Regions from separate parts of the Thioalkalivibrio sp. AKL6 genome, predicted to be linked through region 2. Evidence: predicted binding sites of a transcription regulator. Region 2 holds the regulator's gene; each other region holds the start of a gene.
What was found. Region 2 encodes sigma-54, which starts transcription at its own class of promoters, with help from an activator protein. Its sites were predicted from a motif close to TGGCANGNTNCNTGCTT; they were not measured.

Region 1 (3,775 bases), on a different contig from region 2:
ACCTGCGCATTCAGGCGGCGGAGTCGCAGGTGGAGACCGCGCGCCAGGAGTGGCTGGAGCGCCACCGCAACAGCCTGTCGCTGGAAAAGCTGCTGCAACGCCGGAAGGCCGAGACGGCGCAACACGGCGCCCGGCGCCAGCAGACCGAACAGGATATGTGGGCCACGCGGCAGGCTCATGCGCGCGAGGAAGCGTCGCGTTGGCAAGGTTCTTGAATGGACCGTGACTATCGATTAGGGCAAGGGCCCGGGGATCCACCCGGCACACCGAGGATTCGGAGATGATCGCGACACAGAACACCGGTCAGGGCATGCTGCCGCTGCTGCAATTGCTGGGCGGCGAGGCATCGCTGCAGGACCTGGACGACCTGAAGGGGCTGAAAGGGAAGGACGGCGAGGGGTTCCTCGCGGTTCTGGAGCCGCAGATGGAGGCCTTGCTGGCGAACCTGGGCGTGCCCGGGGACGAGCTGGAAGGGCTCGATCTGGAAGCCATGCTGGCGCGGCTGCAGGATCTACTCGACGGGCAGGGTTTCGCCGCGGGCGACGAGGCGGGGGGCAAGGGCTTGCCGGTCGCCAGCCTGATGGCGGCAGTGCAGGAACCGGGGCGTATGGACGCGGCCCGTGGGGAGGCGAGCGCCTCTGGCCGCGGGGGTGCCGAGGGCCAGGCGTTGCCGGTCAAGCCCCTGCCTGCAGCTGTCATGCGCCTGTTTGTCGAGGCCAGCCAGGCGGCAGGCGGGCACGACGGCCTGGCCGCATTGAAGCCCGAATTGCTGGGCGCGCAGGGCGGACTGTCGCGGGACGGCGTGCTCGATGTCCTCGCCCAGTGGATGACCCAGGGCGGGGACGACGAGTCGCGCCGCGGGCGTACCGACCCCCTGGGGGGCGTCCTGCCGGCTCTCGCCGGTGGGCAGGCCGAGGGGGCGGAGGCCGCGCGTGCGCTGCCGCGACTGGACCTGACCCGGCTCCTGCAGCAGCCCAATGGGGCCCGCGAGCTGGCCGATCAGGTGCGCATGCTCGCCCAGGCACAGGGTGGTCGAACCGAGCTCAAGCTGCATCCCCCGCAGCTGGGCAGTCTGGATATTCGGGTGCTGGTCGAGGGTGACCGCACAAGCATCCAGTTCATCAGCGCCAATCCGGTGACCCGCGAGGTGCTGGAGGCGGCCATGCCGCGCTTGCGCGACAGCCTCGCCGAGAGCGGGCTGATGCTCGAGGACGCGACCGTCTCCGACCAGGCGGCCGAGGAGCAGGCCGAGCAGGATGAGCGCCAGACCGCCGCCGGGACCGCTTCGGAGCTGGACGAGGCCGAAGACAACGAGAATGAGGGCAGCACGCTCTCGATGCTGAATCGGCGACTGGATCTGTTTGCCTGAGGCGAGCTCGGCGCGGGCTCGGTCTTGCGCTATCCGATGGGCAGCCGGCGGTATCCGTGACCTGCCCCATCGGGCCCCTTTCACTGTCGTAGCGATCTTCCATGAGTGCCGCCAAGAATCCGTCTTTCCCGCGCGGCGGGCGGCCGATTCTTGACGTTATCGCCCGTTCCTTCCCCGGAAGTGTCCTTCCTCCCCCTCCAGTACTGGTCGCTAACTATTGGATAAAGCGATAGAAAGCCAATGCTGGCATCGGCCTTGCTAGGGTCTTTTCCGAGAGCAAATCCTCGGTTTACCGGATAGCGGGTGCGACATGGCGAAGAAGGAAGTCAATCTGGACGACGAAGAAGGCGGCACCCCGAAGAAGGGCGGCATGGGCAAGCTGCTTGTGCTGCTGCTGATCGTGATTCTGCTGGTGGGCGGCGGGGCCGCTGCGGCCTGGTTCTTCCTGGTTGCGGGCGACGAGGCTGCCGAACAGGTGGTGGAAGGCCCTCCTGAGCGCTTCTACACCAGCCTGGAGCCGATGACTGTCAACATTGAAGCGCCGGGCCGCATCCGCTATCTGCGTGCCGAGGTGAGCCTGGTGACGCACGAGGCGCCGGTGATCGAGGCGTTCGAGCGGCATATGCCGGCGATCCGCAACGACATCCTGGGCATCCTGGCGGAACAGCGTTACGAGGATCTGAATACGCGGGATGGCAAGGAATCGCTGGCGGAGGAGCTGAAGGAAGCAATCCGCGAGATTCTGCGCTCGCGGGATGCGCCGGACGCGGTCGAGGCCGTGTTGTTCAACGAACTGGTGATGCAGTAGGAGCCCCGTTATGGCGCAGACGGATATCCTCAGCCAGGACGAGATCGATGCCCTCCTGCATGGTGTGGACGAGGGCGACGTCGAGACCGAAGACCCGTATCCGAGTGACGGTGAGGCGCGGGAATTCAACTTTGCCACGCAGGATCGCATCGTCCGTGGGCGCATGCCCACGCTGGAGATGATCAACGAGCGCTTTGCGCGTCAGCTCCGGGTCCGTCTGTTCAATGTACTGCGCCGCTCGGCCGAGATCTCGGTGGTCGGCACGCGTATCACCAAGTTCTCCGAGTACATGCACTCGCTGTTTGTCCCCACCAGCCTGAATCTGGTGCGGGCGCATCCGCTGCATGGCACCGGCTTGTTCGTGTTCGATCCCAAGCTGGTGTTCATCCTGGTCGACAACTTTTTCGGTGGCGACGGACGCTACTACACCCGCATCGAGGGACGAGACTTCACCCCGATGGAGATGAAGGTCGTCCACGGCGTGCTGGAGGGGGCCTTCGAGGATATGCAGAAGGCCTGGCAGCCGGTGATGGAGCTGAAGTTCGAGTTCCTGAACTCCGAGGTCAACCCGCAGTTCGCGAACATCGTCTCGCCGACCGAGATCGTGGTCATCAGCGAGTTCCACATCGAGCTCGACGGGGGCGGCGGCAACCTGCACGTGACCCTGCCGTACTCGATGATCGAGCCGATCCGCGAGCAGCTGGATACCGGCATCCAGTCGGATCGCTCCGACGTCGACCAGCGCTGGATGCACGCGCTGCAGGAGGAGATCCAGACCGCCGAGGTCGAGATCAGCTCCATGCTGGCGGAGACCGAGGTCACCGTGCGCGAGCTACTGGATATCCAGCCGGGCGACATCATCCCGGTGGACCTCCCCGAGAAGATCACCTTGCAGGTCGAAGACATCCCGATGTTCCGCGGGAAGTTCGGCGTATCCAATGGCATGAATGCGATCCAGGTTTCGGAACGCATTATCAAACGATAGAGGGCGCAGCATGGCTGACACCGACGATCCCAAACAGGACACCCCGGCCGTGGATGAAGATACCGCGGGCGCTGAAACCATGGCCGAGACCGAAGGCGGTAGCGACGACCAGGCGCTGGCCGACGAATGGGGGGCCGCTCTGGCGGAACAGTCCGCCCTGGCCGAACAGAAGGATGACGAAGAGGCCGCCGACCCGGACGCCCTGCTGAACGAGGCGCAAGGCGGTGGGGGTGCCGCGTCCGCGCAAGCGGCGCCGAAGACCGAGAAGAAGGAACGCAAGCACAAGCCGGATTCGGCCGCGGAGGCGCTGCAGCCGGAACAACTGTCGGGCGTGGTGCAGGGCGACGGCGAGGAGATGAACCTGGAGATGGTGCTGGACGTGCCGGTGACCATCGCCATGGAGATCGGTCGCACGCGCATCCCGATCCGCAACCTTCTGCAGCTGAACCAGGGCTCGGTGGTGGAGCTGGACCGTCTGGCCGGGGAGCCGCTGGACGTGCTGGTGAACGGCACGCTGATCGCGCACGGCGAGGTCGTGGTGGTCAACGAGAAGTTCGGTATCCGGCTGACCGATGTGATCAGCCCCAGTGAGCGCATCCGCAAGCTCAAATAG
Region 2 (3,775 bases):
CCTCGCGCCCGGCGAGGTGGTCGGCCTGCTGGGCCCGAACGGGGCCGGCAAGACCACCTGCTTCTACAGCCTGGTCGGGCTGATCCGCCCCAATGCCGGGCGCATCACCCTGGGCGAGCGCGATATCACCCGCGCCCCCATCCACGTGCGCGCGCGCGCCGGCCTCGGCTACCTGCCGCAGGAGGCCTCGATCTTTCGCCGCCTGAGCGTGTGGGACAACCTGCAGGCCGTGCTCGAGCTGCGCCCCGGGCTGGATCGCCACGAGCGCCGCCGCATTGGCGATGCGCTGATCGAGGAGTTCCAGCTCGAGACCGTGCGCCACAGCCCGGGCATCGCGCTGTCCGGCGGCGAACGGCGCCGCGCCGAGATCGCCCGCGCCCTGGCCGGGGATCCGAAGTTCATCTGCCTGGACGAGCCCTTCGCCGGGGTGGACCCGATCTCGGTGGGCGACATCCAGGACGTGATTCGGCATCTCGCCCAGCGCGGCATCGGCGTACTGATCTCCGATCACAACGTGCGCGAGACCCTCGGCATCTGCCACAGGGCCTATATTCTTAGCGAAGGCCGCCTGCTGGCCGCCGGGACACCGGACGAGCTGCTGGCCGATCCCCAGGTGCGCCGGGTCTATCTCGGCGAGAACTTCCGCCTGTGAAAGCGCCCCACATGCGGCCCGGTCGGTGCACAAACCACAAGGCAGGCTTTAAGATTCCATCAATGCCCACCCTCGCCCCGCATACCCGATGCTGAAACCCGGCCTGAATCTGCAGCTGGGTCAGACGCTGACCATGACCCCGCAACTGCAGCAGGCGATCCGCCTGTTGCAGCTGTCCACGCTCGAGCTCCAGGTGGAGATCCAGCAGGCGCTGGAGAGCAACCCCATGCTCGAACAGGTCGAGGACGAAGAGGCCGAGGCCGACACCGAGCGCCTGAACCAGGACGGCGAGCTGGTGGAAGGCGATCGCATGGAGGCCACCACCACCAGCGACGACGTGATCCCCGAGGAACTGACGACCGACAGCCGCTGGGACGACATCTACGAGCCGGCCCCGACACCCAACAAGGGCGTGGATGACCGCGACCCGCTGGAAAACACCAGCGACGACGACGGTGAGGGCCTGCAGGATCACCTGCTGTGGCAGCTGCATCTGAGCCATCTGACACCGCGCGACCAGCGCATCGGGGCGGCCCTGATCGACGCCATCAGCCCCGACGGCTATCTCGAGGGCGACCTCGACACCCTGGCCGAGACCATCAGCCGAGGCGAGGATGAAACCGTCGGCGTCGACGAGGTCGAGGCAGTGCTCCACTGGATTCAGCAGTGCGACCCGCTGGGGGTCGGCGCGCGCAACCTGCGGGAGTGCCTGGAGATCCAGCTACGCGAACTGGCCCCGGACGCCCCGGCCCGCGAGGCCGCACGGGCGATCCTGGAACACGGCATGGACAGCCTGGGCAAGCGCGACTACAAGGCCCTGCAGCGCCAGTCCGGCGTACGCGACCCGGACGAACTGGCCCGCGCACTGGATCTGATCCGCACCCTGAACCCGCGCCCCGGCGCACAGATCAGCTCCGCCACCTCGGAATACGTAGTCCCGGATGTCTACGTGCGCCACACCACCGAGGGCTGGCGCGTGGATCTAAACCCGGAGATCGCACCGCGCATCCGCATCAACGACCTCTACGCCGGCATGGTGCGCCAGGTCTCGGATGCCCGCGACAGCGCCTTTATGCGCGATCAGCTGCAGGAGGCACGCTGGTTCCTGAAGAGCCTGCACAGCCGCAACGACACCCTGCTGCGGGTCGCCGAGGCGATCGTCCATCGCCAGCAGGGCTTTCTCGAGCATGGCGACGTCGCGATGCAGCCATTGATCCTGCGCGACATTGCCGAGACCCTGGAGATGCACGAATCGACCATCTCGCGGGTTACCACGCAGAAATACATGCACACCCCGCGCGGGGTCTTCGAGTTCAAGTATTTCTTCTCCAGCCATGTCGGCACGAACGATGGCGGCGAGTGTTCCGCCACCGCCATCCGTGCCATGATTCGCGAATTGATTGGCGACGAACCCCCGAACAAGCCGCTCAGCGATGCCCGGCTCGCCCAGGTCCTGTCGGACCGGGGCATCAACGTAGCGCGCCGCACCGTGGCCAAGTACCGCGAGGCGATGCACATCCCTTCATCCAGCGAACGCCGGCAGATGGCCTCGATGCCCACCGGCAGCAAGTAACCAAGGAGTCCTGACCATGCAGATCAACCTGACCGGCCACCACGTGGACATCACCGACGCCCTGCGCGACTACGTCAACGAGAAGTTCGCGAAGCTGGAGCGCCACTTCGACAAGGTCATCGACGTCCACGTCGTGCTGACCCACGAGAAGACCCGGAATCAGCACAACCAGGCCGAAGCGAATCTCCAGGTCAGCGGCAATCACATCCACGCCGAGGCCTCTCACGAGGACATGTATGCCGCGATCGACGCGCTGATCGACAAAGTCGACCGTCAGCTGATCAAGCACAAGGAAAAGGTCAAGGATCACCACCGCGCCGAAGGTGCCCAGCGCAACCGCGAGCAGGCCTCCTGATCCATGACGATTGCCGAGCTGATCACCTCCGAGCGCATTGGCCTGCAACCCGAGTGTTCCAGCCAGAAACGGGCCCTGGAGGCCCTGGCGGACCTCCTCGCCGGCGGAGGTGACGGCACGGGACCGGGGAGCAACGCGATCTTCGAGGCCCTGTCCGCGCGCGAAAAACTCGGATCCACCGGTCTCGGCCATGGGGTTGCGATTCCCCATGGCCGCCTGGCCGATCTCGAGGCGCCGCGCGTGGCCGTGCTGCGCCTGGACAAGGGCGTCGACTTCGACGCCATGGATCACGAGCCGGTCGATATCCTGATCGCACTGCTGGTCCCGGAGGCCGCCACCGGCGACCACCTCGACCTGCTGGCCCAGCTCGCCCGCGGCCTGTCGCAGCCAGACACCATCGGAGCGCTGCGCCGGGCCGGGGATGCGACGGCCCTGGAACAGGAACTCGTGCGCCGCTTCAGCGAGGACTAAGCCCGTGGAACCCGCCGCCAGCCGCGATTCCGGCGCGCAGCGTCTGCCATGAACGAGGCGCTGGGAGAAGGCGGGATCGCCCGCGACATCAACGTGGAGAGCCTGATCCAGGCCATGGGAAACCGCCTGGATCTTCGCTTCGTACACGGCGAACACGCAGCACCCGACCGCAAGCTGGTCGGCGACGACGGGGACGACCTGCCGCTGGCCGGCCATCTCAACCTGATCCGGCCCAACCGCATCCAGATCATCGGCGACTTCGAGGCCCGCTACATCTCCAGCCTCAGCGCCACCCAGTGCAACGACCTGATCCTGGAGATGGCCCGCACTGGGACCACCGCGGTGATCTTCGCCGAGGACACCTGTCCGTTCTCGGAGATGCCCGACGCCCCGCAGGAGGCGCTGCCGCTGATCCTGTGCTCCAGCACCAGCAGTCACGAGATCATCTCGCTGCTGCGCTATTTCCTGCAGCAGCGCCTGGCCCATTTCGAGGTGCGCCACGGCGTGTTCATGGAGATCCTCGGGATCGGGGTGCTGATCAGCGGCGCCTCCAGCGTCGGCAAGAGCGAGGTCGCACTGGAACTGATCTCGCGCGGGCATCGCCTGATCGCCGACGATGCCCCCGAGTTCGCGCGCATTGCGCCCGACATCGTGCGCGGCCACTGCCCGGCCCTGCTCCAGGACCTGCTCGAGGTGCGCGGTCTTGGGGTGCTCAACATCCGCG
Region 3 (3,775 bases), on a different contig from region 2:
ATCCCGATCATGTACCAAGTGTCCAGCCCTTCGACCTCGTGGGCTGTCACATCCACGCTGACCGGCTCGTAGGGATTCTCGGGTACCGACATGGTCAATCCTCTCTTCTCTGGCATTTTGATCGATCCGACCCAGTGCGGCCGGGTTCTGCGGAATTGGACGGAAAAAGGGCGGGAGAATTCCCTGCATTTCCCGATCACTGTCGAGGGATTGTAGCGGAGTCGGGAGCGGGGTTGATGGGATGCCGGGGTCCCGGCGTTTGTGGCTACCGGGGGCCGGTCGCCAAGGTCGGCGTCCACAAATCAGCGGGGCGGTGTCGAAACGTTCTGGCCCGAATCGTTGCCTGGCTCCGGGGATGGCAGTGCGCCCCTTCGAGGGGCGCACTGCCATGGCTGGGGGACCAGGATGATTCGGCGGCTACGCCGCCTCACCCCTTAGGGGCTGCACACGCTGCGCGCGTGCAGTGCTTCGCTGCGCTTCGCCGAACCTTCCAGGTTCGAACCCTGGTCCGCTCAAATATCCATAGAGAAGGGCCCCACGAGGGGGCCCTTCTCTATGTTTGGCTGGGGGACCAGGATTCGAACCTGGGTTGGCGGAGTCAGAGTCCGCAGTCCTACCGCTAGACGATCCCCCAGTAAACCGGGTCGGGTGCAGCCCGAAACTCGACGCGAATTTTAGCGCTTCGAGTACTGGGTTGCACGACGGGCCTTGCGCAGGCCGATCTTCTTGCGCTCCACCTCGCGGGCATCGCGGGTCAGGTGACCACCACGACGCAGCGACGGGCGCATGTCTTCGTTGTACTGCACCAAGGCGCGGGCAATGCCCAGACGGATCGCGCCGGCCTGGCCGTTGCCGCCACCGCCTTCAACGGTCGCGATCACGTCGAAGTTGCCGGTCGACTCGGTCGCCTCCAACGGCTGGCGTACCACCATGCGCGAGGTCTTGCGGCCGAAGAAGTCGTCCAGCGGCTTCTCGTTAACCGTGATGTTGCCCGTGCCGGGACGCAGGAAGACGCGCGCCGAGGCGGTCTTGCGGCGGCCGGTGCCGTAATACTGATTGATAGCCATTCGGATCGATTCCCTTGCTGATTCTGGCGGCTCAGACTTCGAGCGGCTGCGGCTGCTGGGCCGTGTGCCGGTGTTCGGTACCGGCGTAGACCTTGAGCTTCTTGAACATGGCCCGGCCAAGCGGGTTGCGCGGCAGCATGCCCTTGACGGCAAGCTCCAGCACCTTCTCCGGATGACGCTCGATCATCTGGGTGAAGTTGGCTTCCTTGATGCCACCCGGGTAACCGGAATGGTGGAAGTACTTCTTGTCCATGGCCTTGTTGCCGGAGACGCGGATCTTCTCCGCGTTGATCACGACGATGTAGTCGCCGGTATCGACATGCGGCGTGTACACGGGCTTGTGCTTCCCGCGCAGGCGATGTGCGATTTCCGTGGCGAGTCGACCGAGGGTCTTGCCGTCGGCGTCGACGAGAAACCAGTCGCGTTCGACTTCGGCCGGCTTGGCGCTAATGGTACTCATGATGTTCGATGCTCCGAGGTCGGGGCGATTCAGAAAGCGCGCAAGAATAACGCTTCCCTCCGCCCAATTCAAGCTACAGGGACAATTCCCGAGACCCGAAGGCGTCCGCCCTCGGGGGAATCACGGATCAATGTGCAGAACATTCGCGTGCATGCCCCGGACACAAACAAGGGGCCGCCCCGAAGGCCGGCCCCTGCAACCCCCCGGGCGCAATGCCCGGGAGGTTTTGCGCTGCCCGTTACAGCTGGGCTTCAGCGCGTTCCTGGACTTCCTGCATCAACTCGGGGTCGTTCTGCAGGGCCATGGCCACTTCGTTGTATTCCTCGACGCTCATGCCCGAGTCTTCAACCGCGTTGACCATTTCGTCCTGTGCTTCCTGCTGCATGGACTGGGCTTCGGTTTCGTCCTCGGCACTCTGCAGCCGGTCGGCGAAGTCTTCGCGCACTTCCTGCACCGCAACGAAGGCGGTTACGAAAGTGTCGATGTCTTCTTCGCTCAGATCCACCTCGGGGGCTTCCTGCATCGGGGCGCCACCCTGGGCACCACCCTGAGGCGGCTGGCCGCCCTGAGCACCGCCACCGGCACCGCCTTCCTGGGCCGGCGGCTGGCCGCCCTGGGCACCGCCCATGTCGCCCCCACCGGCACCACCTTCGGCACCGCCGTACTGGGCGGAGGCGGCTCCACCCACGGCAAACAGGGAGGTCAGGGCCATCGCGAGCATCGTCTTGCGCATATTCATCATGTTGCTCCTTTTCCTTTGGATCGTTCGGATCTCGGGGCGAAGCCGGCTACGACTCAAGGTCGATCGTCCGCACGCCCGATTTCGTTGCAACCGTGTGAGGAGGAATGGTCCGTCACTGCGGTTCCGATTCCTCGATTGCTGTCCCAGTAGGAGCAGGCATCGTGCCAAGATTGGAAAAAGACAAACAAAACACTTTGAAACAGCGACTTATGACCTCATCATCCCGAAAGGGCCGGGGAACGCCCCAACGGTAAACCGGGTCATAATGACACATGGGTCAGGTCGACCCGGGTCAGGATGTCACGATGGGTCGGATTCCCCGAGTTTGCGGTACAGCGTCTTGCGGCCGATGCCGAGGATCCGCGCAGCGCGTTGCTTGTTGCCGTCCACATGCTCCAGCACCCGACGAATGTAGTCGCGCTCGCGCTCCTCCAGGGTCGGCCACTGGCCGTCGTCGCCCATCCCCGGGACCGGCGTCGCCCCCTCCGCCCGGTCGCCCGTCGTTCCGCCGGGATCCTCGGCGAACGCCTCGAATAAGCGCTCCGGCAGATCACGGGTCTCGATGACCTCGCCGGCCGCCAGGGTGGCGGCACGCTCCATCAGACTCGCGAGTTCGCGGACGTTCCCCGGGAACGGATACCGCACCAGCGCACGCAGGGCCTCCGGGCTCAGGCGACGCTCGGGCAGATCGCGGGCCAGGGCCTGCTGACGCAGGAACTGCAGGGCCAGGCGTTCGATATCATCGCCACGCTCGCGCAGCGGCGGGATCTCGATACGAAAGGTCTCCAGGCGATAGTAGAGATCCTCACGGAAACGACCGTTGGCAATATGCGCCTGCAGATCCTGATGCGTGGCCGCCACGATACGCACATCGGTCGCGATCTCCTCGTTGGCGCCCACTGGACGCACGCGACCATCCTGCAGAAGACGCAACAGCTTGCTCTGCATGGCCACCGGCATCTCGGCAATCTCGTCCAGGAACAGGGTGCCGCCGTCGGCCTCGGTAAACAGGCCGCGCCGAGCCCCCTTGGCCCCGCTGAACGCACCCGCCACGTGCCCCAGCAACTCCGACTCCAGCAGGGCCTCGGGGATGCCCGCGCAGTTAATCGCCACGAACGGACCACCGGCCCGCTCGCTTTCCGCATGGAGCGCGCGCGCCACCAGTTCCTTGCCGGTCCCGGACTCGCCGGTGATCAGGACACTGCCGTCGGCGGCCGCGATCCGCCGAATCAGGTCGAACAACTGCAGCATGGCCGGACTGCGGCCCTGCATGCCGTGAAAGCCATCGGCCTGCGCAAGGACCTCACGATAGCGACGCACCTCGTCCTTCAAACGCCGCGCCTCGGTCACCCGGTCGGCGGCCAGGCGCAGGTGATCCAGATCCACCGGCTTGGTCAGGAAGTCATCGGCCCCCGCCTTCAGCGCGGCCACTGCCTGGTCGATGGTCCCGAAGCCCGTGAGCATGATGAACCCGGGTGCCGGCACCCGGGCGCGGGCCTCCTGGAG
Region 4 (3,775 bases), on a different contig from region 2:
GGTCGTTAGCCGCCAATCCGCCGTACATCCGAAAAGCTGATCTCGCCCAGGCCTTGCACGGTCAGTGCCAGCCCGGAATCATTGCCCACCGCGACGCTCTCCACGCGGGCATCCAGGAAGGTATCCACGGCCTCGGACTGAGTCCCGGAGCGGGCCGTGGCCTTAAACTCGTAGACGCCCGGGGGTGCGAAGGTCCCGTCGTCGCGCATGCCGTTCCAGCTGAACTCCTGCAGGCCGCTGCCGGCGGCGCCCAGGTTCATGCGGCGGATGCGCTCGCCGTTCGGGCTGTACACGTCGATCTGCAGCTCCTCCGTGGAGCGATCCAGGTCCACCGCACCCTTGACCATGCCGTCCGGACCCAGCTCGCCGAATTCGACGGGAACCAGCACGTCCTTGCCTACCAGGGAGGCCGCCTGCAGCGTCTGGTTCTGGCCCAGCGACTGCGCCAGCTGCTGGAAGGATTTGGACAGCTCCTCGATGCCGGTTACGGTCGAGAACTGCGCCATCTGGCCCAGGAAGTCGCCGTTGTCCATCGGCTCCATCGGATCCTGATTCTCCAGCTGGGTCGTCATCAGCTTGAGGAAGTCGGACTGGCCCAGGCGGTCCATGTCCTTGTCCTGTTTCTGCTCGGGGCGCGAGAGGCCCAGGCGATCCAGCAATTCGGGGGATATCTGTGTCATCGATGGCTCCCTAGCCTTGACCGATCTGCAATGTGCGCTGGAGCAGCTGACGCGAGGTCTCCATCACCTCCACGTTGGCTTCGTAGTTGCGCGAGGCGGACATCATGTTGGCCATCTCCTCCACCACGCTGATGGCCGGACGGAAGATGTAGCCCTCCTCGTTGGCCTGCGGGTGATGGGGTTCGTAATGCGCATGCGGCGCCGCCTGCGACTCGGTCACGCCGGCCACCCGAACGGCCGTCGACGAACCGTTCGGGTTTGCCTGGTCCATCACGCTCTGGAACAGCACCTGCTTGGCGCGATAGGCCTCGTCGGGGTTGGTCGCGGCGGTGTTCGCGTTGGCCAGGTTCGAGGCCACGGTGTTCAGGCGCACCGACTGCGCCGACAGCGCCGAGGCGGAGGTATTGAACAGGCTGAAGAGGTTGCTCACGACATCGATCTCCCGATCAGGTCCGCGTCACGTTAGCGATCGCCCCTAAGGGCTTCGCGGATGCCGGAGACCCGGCGATTGAGGAATTCCAGGCTGCTCTGGTATTGAACGGCGTTCTCGGCAAAGGCGGCCCGCTCCATCTGCGGGTCCACCGTGTTGCCATCCAGCGACGCCTGCGAGGGGACGCGGTAAAGCGCCTCGACCTGCCCGTTCATCGCGCCGGCGTTGGGGTCGAGATGCGCCGCCTGGCTGCGCGCCATGGGCAAGCTATTGCCGCCGCCGGCCGCGGATTCGAGCACCGCACGAAAATCGATATCCCGCGCCTTGTAGTTCGGGGTATCCGCGTTGGCGATGTTGGAGGCCAACAGCTCCATGCGCTGCGCCCGCACGTTCACGGCCTGCGGAGAAATACCCATCGCCTTGTCGAGAGAGAGACTCATCGCTTCCGTCCTGTCCGCCCGCGGCGGACCCTCGCTTGGAGAACGGGGCGCACCGATTGCGACCCTTCGCAGGGGGACTGATGCAATCGTTATGCCATTCTCGAGCGGCGTGCCGCAGGGGCGCAGGCACAGCGGGCAGCCAGGGGAAGGGATGGAACGATTCGCCGCCCGCATTGCACGGGCGTTCCCGGGAATCAGCCCCGGGGCTGGATTACGTCAGGACTTCAGACGAAGTACCGAGCCGTACTCGGTTCGTACGGTTTCGAAAGCCTGGGTATAGGGCCCTGCGGTCTCGGAAGCGCCAAGAAACAGATACCCGCCCGGATTCATCTGCCGGGCGATAGCGTCAAGAACCTGTCGCTTGGTGTCGCCCGAGAAATAGATCAGCACGTTGCGGCAGAACACCAGGTCGAACTTGCCCAGCGCCGCATAGCTGTCGATCAGGTTGAGCTTCTGAAAGCGACAGCGCCGCTGCACATCCGGGATCACCTTGTGGCCATCCGCGACGGTCTCGAAGAAGCGCGCGCGCCGGCTCTCGCTGAGCCCGCGCACGATGCTCAGGCCGTCGTACACGGCCCGCCGCGCATCGTCCAGGATCTTCTCTGACAGGTCCGTGCCAAGAATGGAAACCGGTACCTTCCGGGCCGGCCGCGATTCTTCCCATTCCGAGACCACCATGGAGATCGTATAGGCCTCCTGCCCACTGGAGCAGCCCGCGGACCAGACCTTGATGCTGCCTCCCTTCGCGGCCAGTTCCGGCAACAGCACGTGGCGCAGGATCTCGAACGGAAAGCCATCGCGGAACCAGGACGTCTCGTTGGTCGTCATCGCATCGATCACGCGGGTGCGCAGGCGCGGATTCGGGGCCTGCCGCATCGCATGCAGCAGTTCCGGGACGCTCTTGAAGTCGAACTCGTCGAGCAGCCGCGACAGACGACTGGAAACCAGGTACTGGCGGCTGTCACCCAACACCAAGCCGCAGCAGTCCTGCAGGAAGCGGGAGAACTCCTCGTAGTCGCGGGAATCGATCACCGAGTCATCCCTGAGCGCTGTCCATCGTGATTAGGCATCCTGATGACGAATCCTTGACCGGGGCCTCTTGGCCGGAAAACCGGGGTGACCCCGAAGATCGGGTCGAGTATACGGCGTCGCGCGCATGGCACCATACACACCGAGTGGCGGCCACCCGTCGCCGCTCCGGGCTTGCCGGGCGGCAACGCGGTTCCGCCCGACCGGTCATTCGGCCTGCTGACTCTCGCGCCCGGTCTGATCCAGTACGGCATTGGCCAGCTCATCGGGATTGAACTTGGAGAGAAAGGCATCCGCGCCCGCGCGCTTGACCATGTCGGTATTGAACTCACCGCTCAGCGAGGAGTGCAGCAGCACCTTCAGGTCCTTCAGCGCGGTGTTGTCCCGGATGCGCGCGGTCAGGGTGTAGCCGTCCATGCGTGGCATCTCGATATCCGAGATCACCATCTCGATCTGGTCACCCACCGGCCCTTCCGCGGCCTTCTGTTCAAGGAAATCCAGTGCCTCCTGGCCATCCTTGAAGACGTCGTATTCGAAACCGAGGCCCTTGATCGCGCCCTCGATCTGCTTGCGCGCCACCACCGAGTCATCGACGATCACGACCTTGCGCCCGCTGGCCTCTCTGGCGTTCTCGCGGATGGATGGCGAGACCTCGCTGGGCAGCGGATTGACGATGGAGAGCACCCGTTCGACGTCGATGATCTCGACCAGCTTGTTGTCGATCTCCGTGACGGCCACCAGGAAGGATTCGCGTCCGGTTCCGCGCGGGGGCGACTTCACGTCTTGCCAGTTCACGTTGACGATGCGGTCCACCGCCGACACCCAGAAGCCCTGCACCGAACGATTGAACTCGGTGACCACCACTTTCTGCTCCCCGTTGTCGACCGCCCCGACGCCGCCACGCAGGCCCATCGCTCGCGCCAGGTCAATGATCGGCACGGTACCGCCACGCAGCGACGCCACCCCGCGCACCACGCTCATGGAGCCGGGAATCTGACGCAGCGGTGGCGACGGAATCACCTCGCGGACCTTGAAGACATTGATCCCGAAGGTCTGCGACCCGCCCAGATGGAACAGCAGCAGCTCCATGCGGTTCTGCCCCACCAACTGGGTTCGCTGATTCACATCGTCAATGAATTGACTCATCGTGCCGCTCTCCTTGCCCCGATTGCTCTAGGGAAACACTGATTAATGTA

Region 1: fliL (flagellar basal body-associated protein FliL) is a predicted target of sigma-54. The motif match lies at 1,614-1,630, and genes of this name have one in related genera.
Region 3: D575_RS0101325 (DUF4168 domain-containing protein) is a predicted target of sigma-54. The motif match lies at 2,420-2,436, and genes of this name have one in related genera.
Region 4: flgB (flagellar basal body rod protein FlgB) is a predicted target of sigma-54. The motif match lies at 1,631-1,647, and genes of this name have one in related genera.

The regions. Positions count from the first base shown of each region.
Region 1 is NZ_AQXS01000010.1:392,920-396,694, reverse strand. It holds gene fliJ (flagellar export protein FliJ) at 1-215, shown strand, start outside; gene D575_RS0109860 (flagellar hook-length control protein FliK) at 281-1,369, shown strand; gene fliL (flagellar basal body-associated protein FliL) at 1,680-2,177, shown strand; gene fliM (flagellar motor switch protein FliM) at 2,188-3,162, shown strand; gene fliN (flagellar motor switch protein FliN) at 3,173-3,775, shown strand.
Region 2 is NZ_AQXS01000008.1:86,757-90,531, forward strand. It holds gene lptB (LPS export ABC transporter ATP-binding protein) at 1-652, shown strand, start outside; gene D575_RS0103505 (RNA polymerase factor sigma-54) at 741-2,225, shown strand; gene hpf (ribosome hibernation-promoting factor, HPF/YfiA family) at 2,242-2,580, shown strand; gene D575_RS0103515 (PTS sugar transporter subunit IIA) at 2,584-3,051, shown strand; gene hprK (HPr(Ser) kinase/phosphatase) at 3,100-3,775, shown strand, end outside.
Region 3 is NZ_AQXS01000006.1:105,041-108,815, forward strand. It holds gene D575_RS0101305 (MBL fold metallo-hydrolase) at 1-92, opposite strand, end outside; tRNA gene D575_RS0101310 (tRNA-Gln) at 561-634, opposite strand; gene rpsI (30S ribosomal protein S9) at 675-1,067, opposite strand; gene rplM (50S ribosomal protein L13) at 1,099-1,527, opposite strand; gene D575_RS0101325 (DUF4168 domain-containing protein) at 1,766-2,266, opposite strand; gene D575_RS0101330 (sigma-54 dependent transcriptional regulator) at 2,570-3,775, opposite strand, start outside.
Region 4 is NZ_AQXS01000010.1:73,869-77,643, reverse strand. It holds gene D575_RS0108365 (flagellar hook assembly protein FlgD) at 6-680, opposite strand; gene flgC (flagellar basal body rod protein FlgC) at 691-1,110, opposite strand; gene flgB (flagellar basal body rod protein FlgB) at 1,143-1,550, opposite strand; gene D575_RS0108350 (protein-glutamate O-methyltransferase CheR) at 1,767-2,582, opposite strand; gene D575_RS0108345 (chemotaxis protein CheV) at 2,787-3,725, opposite strand.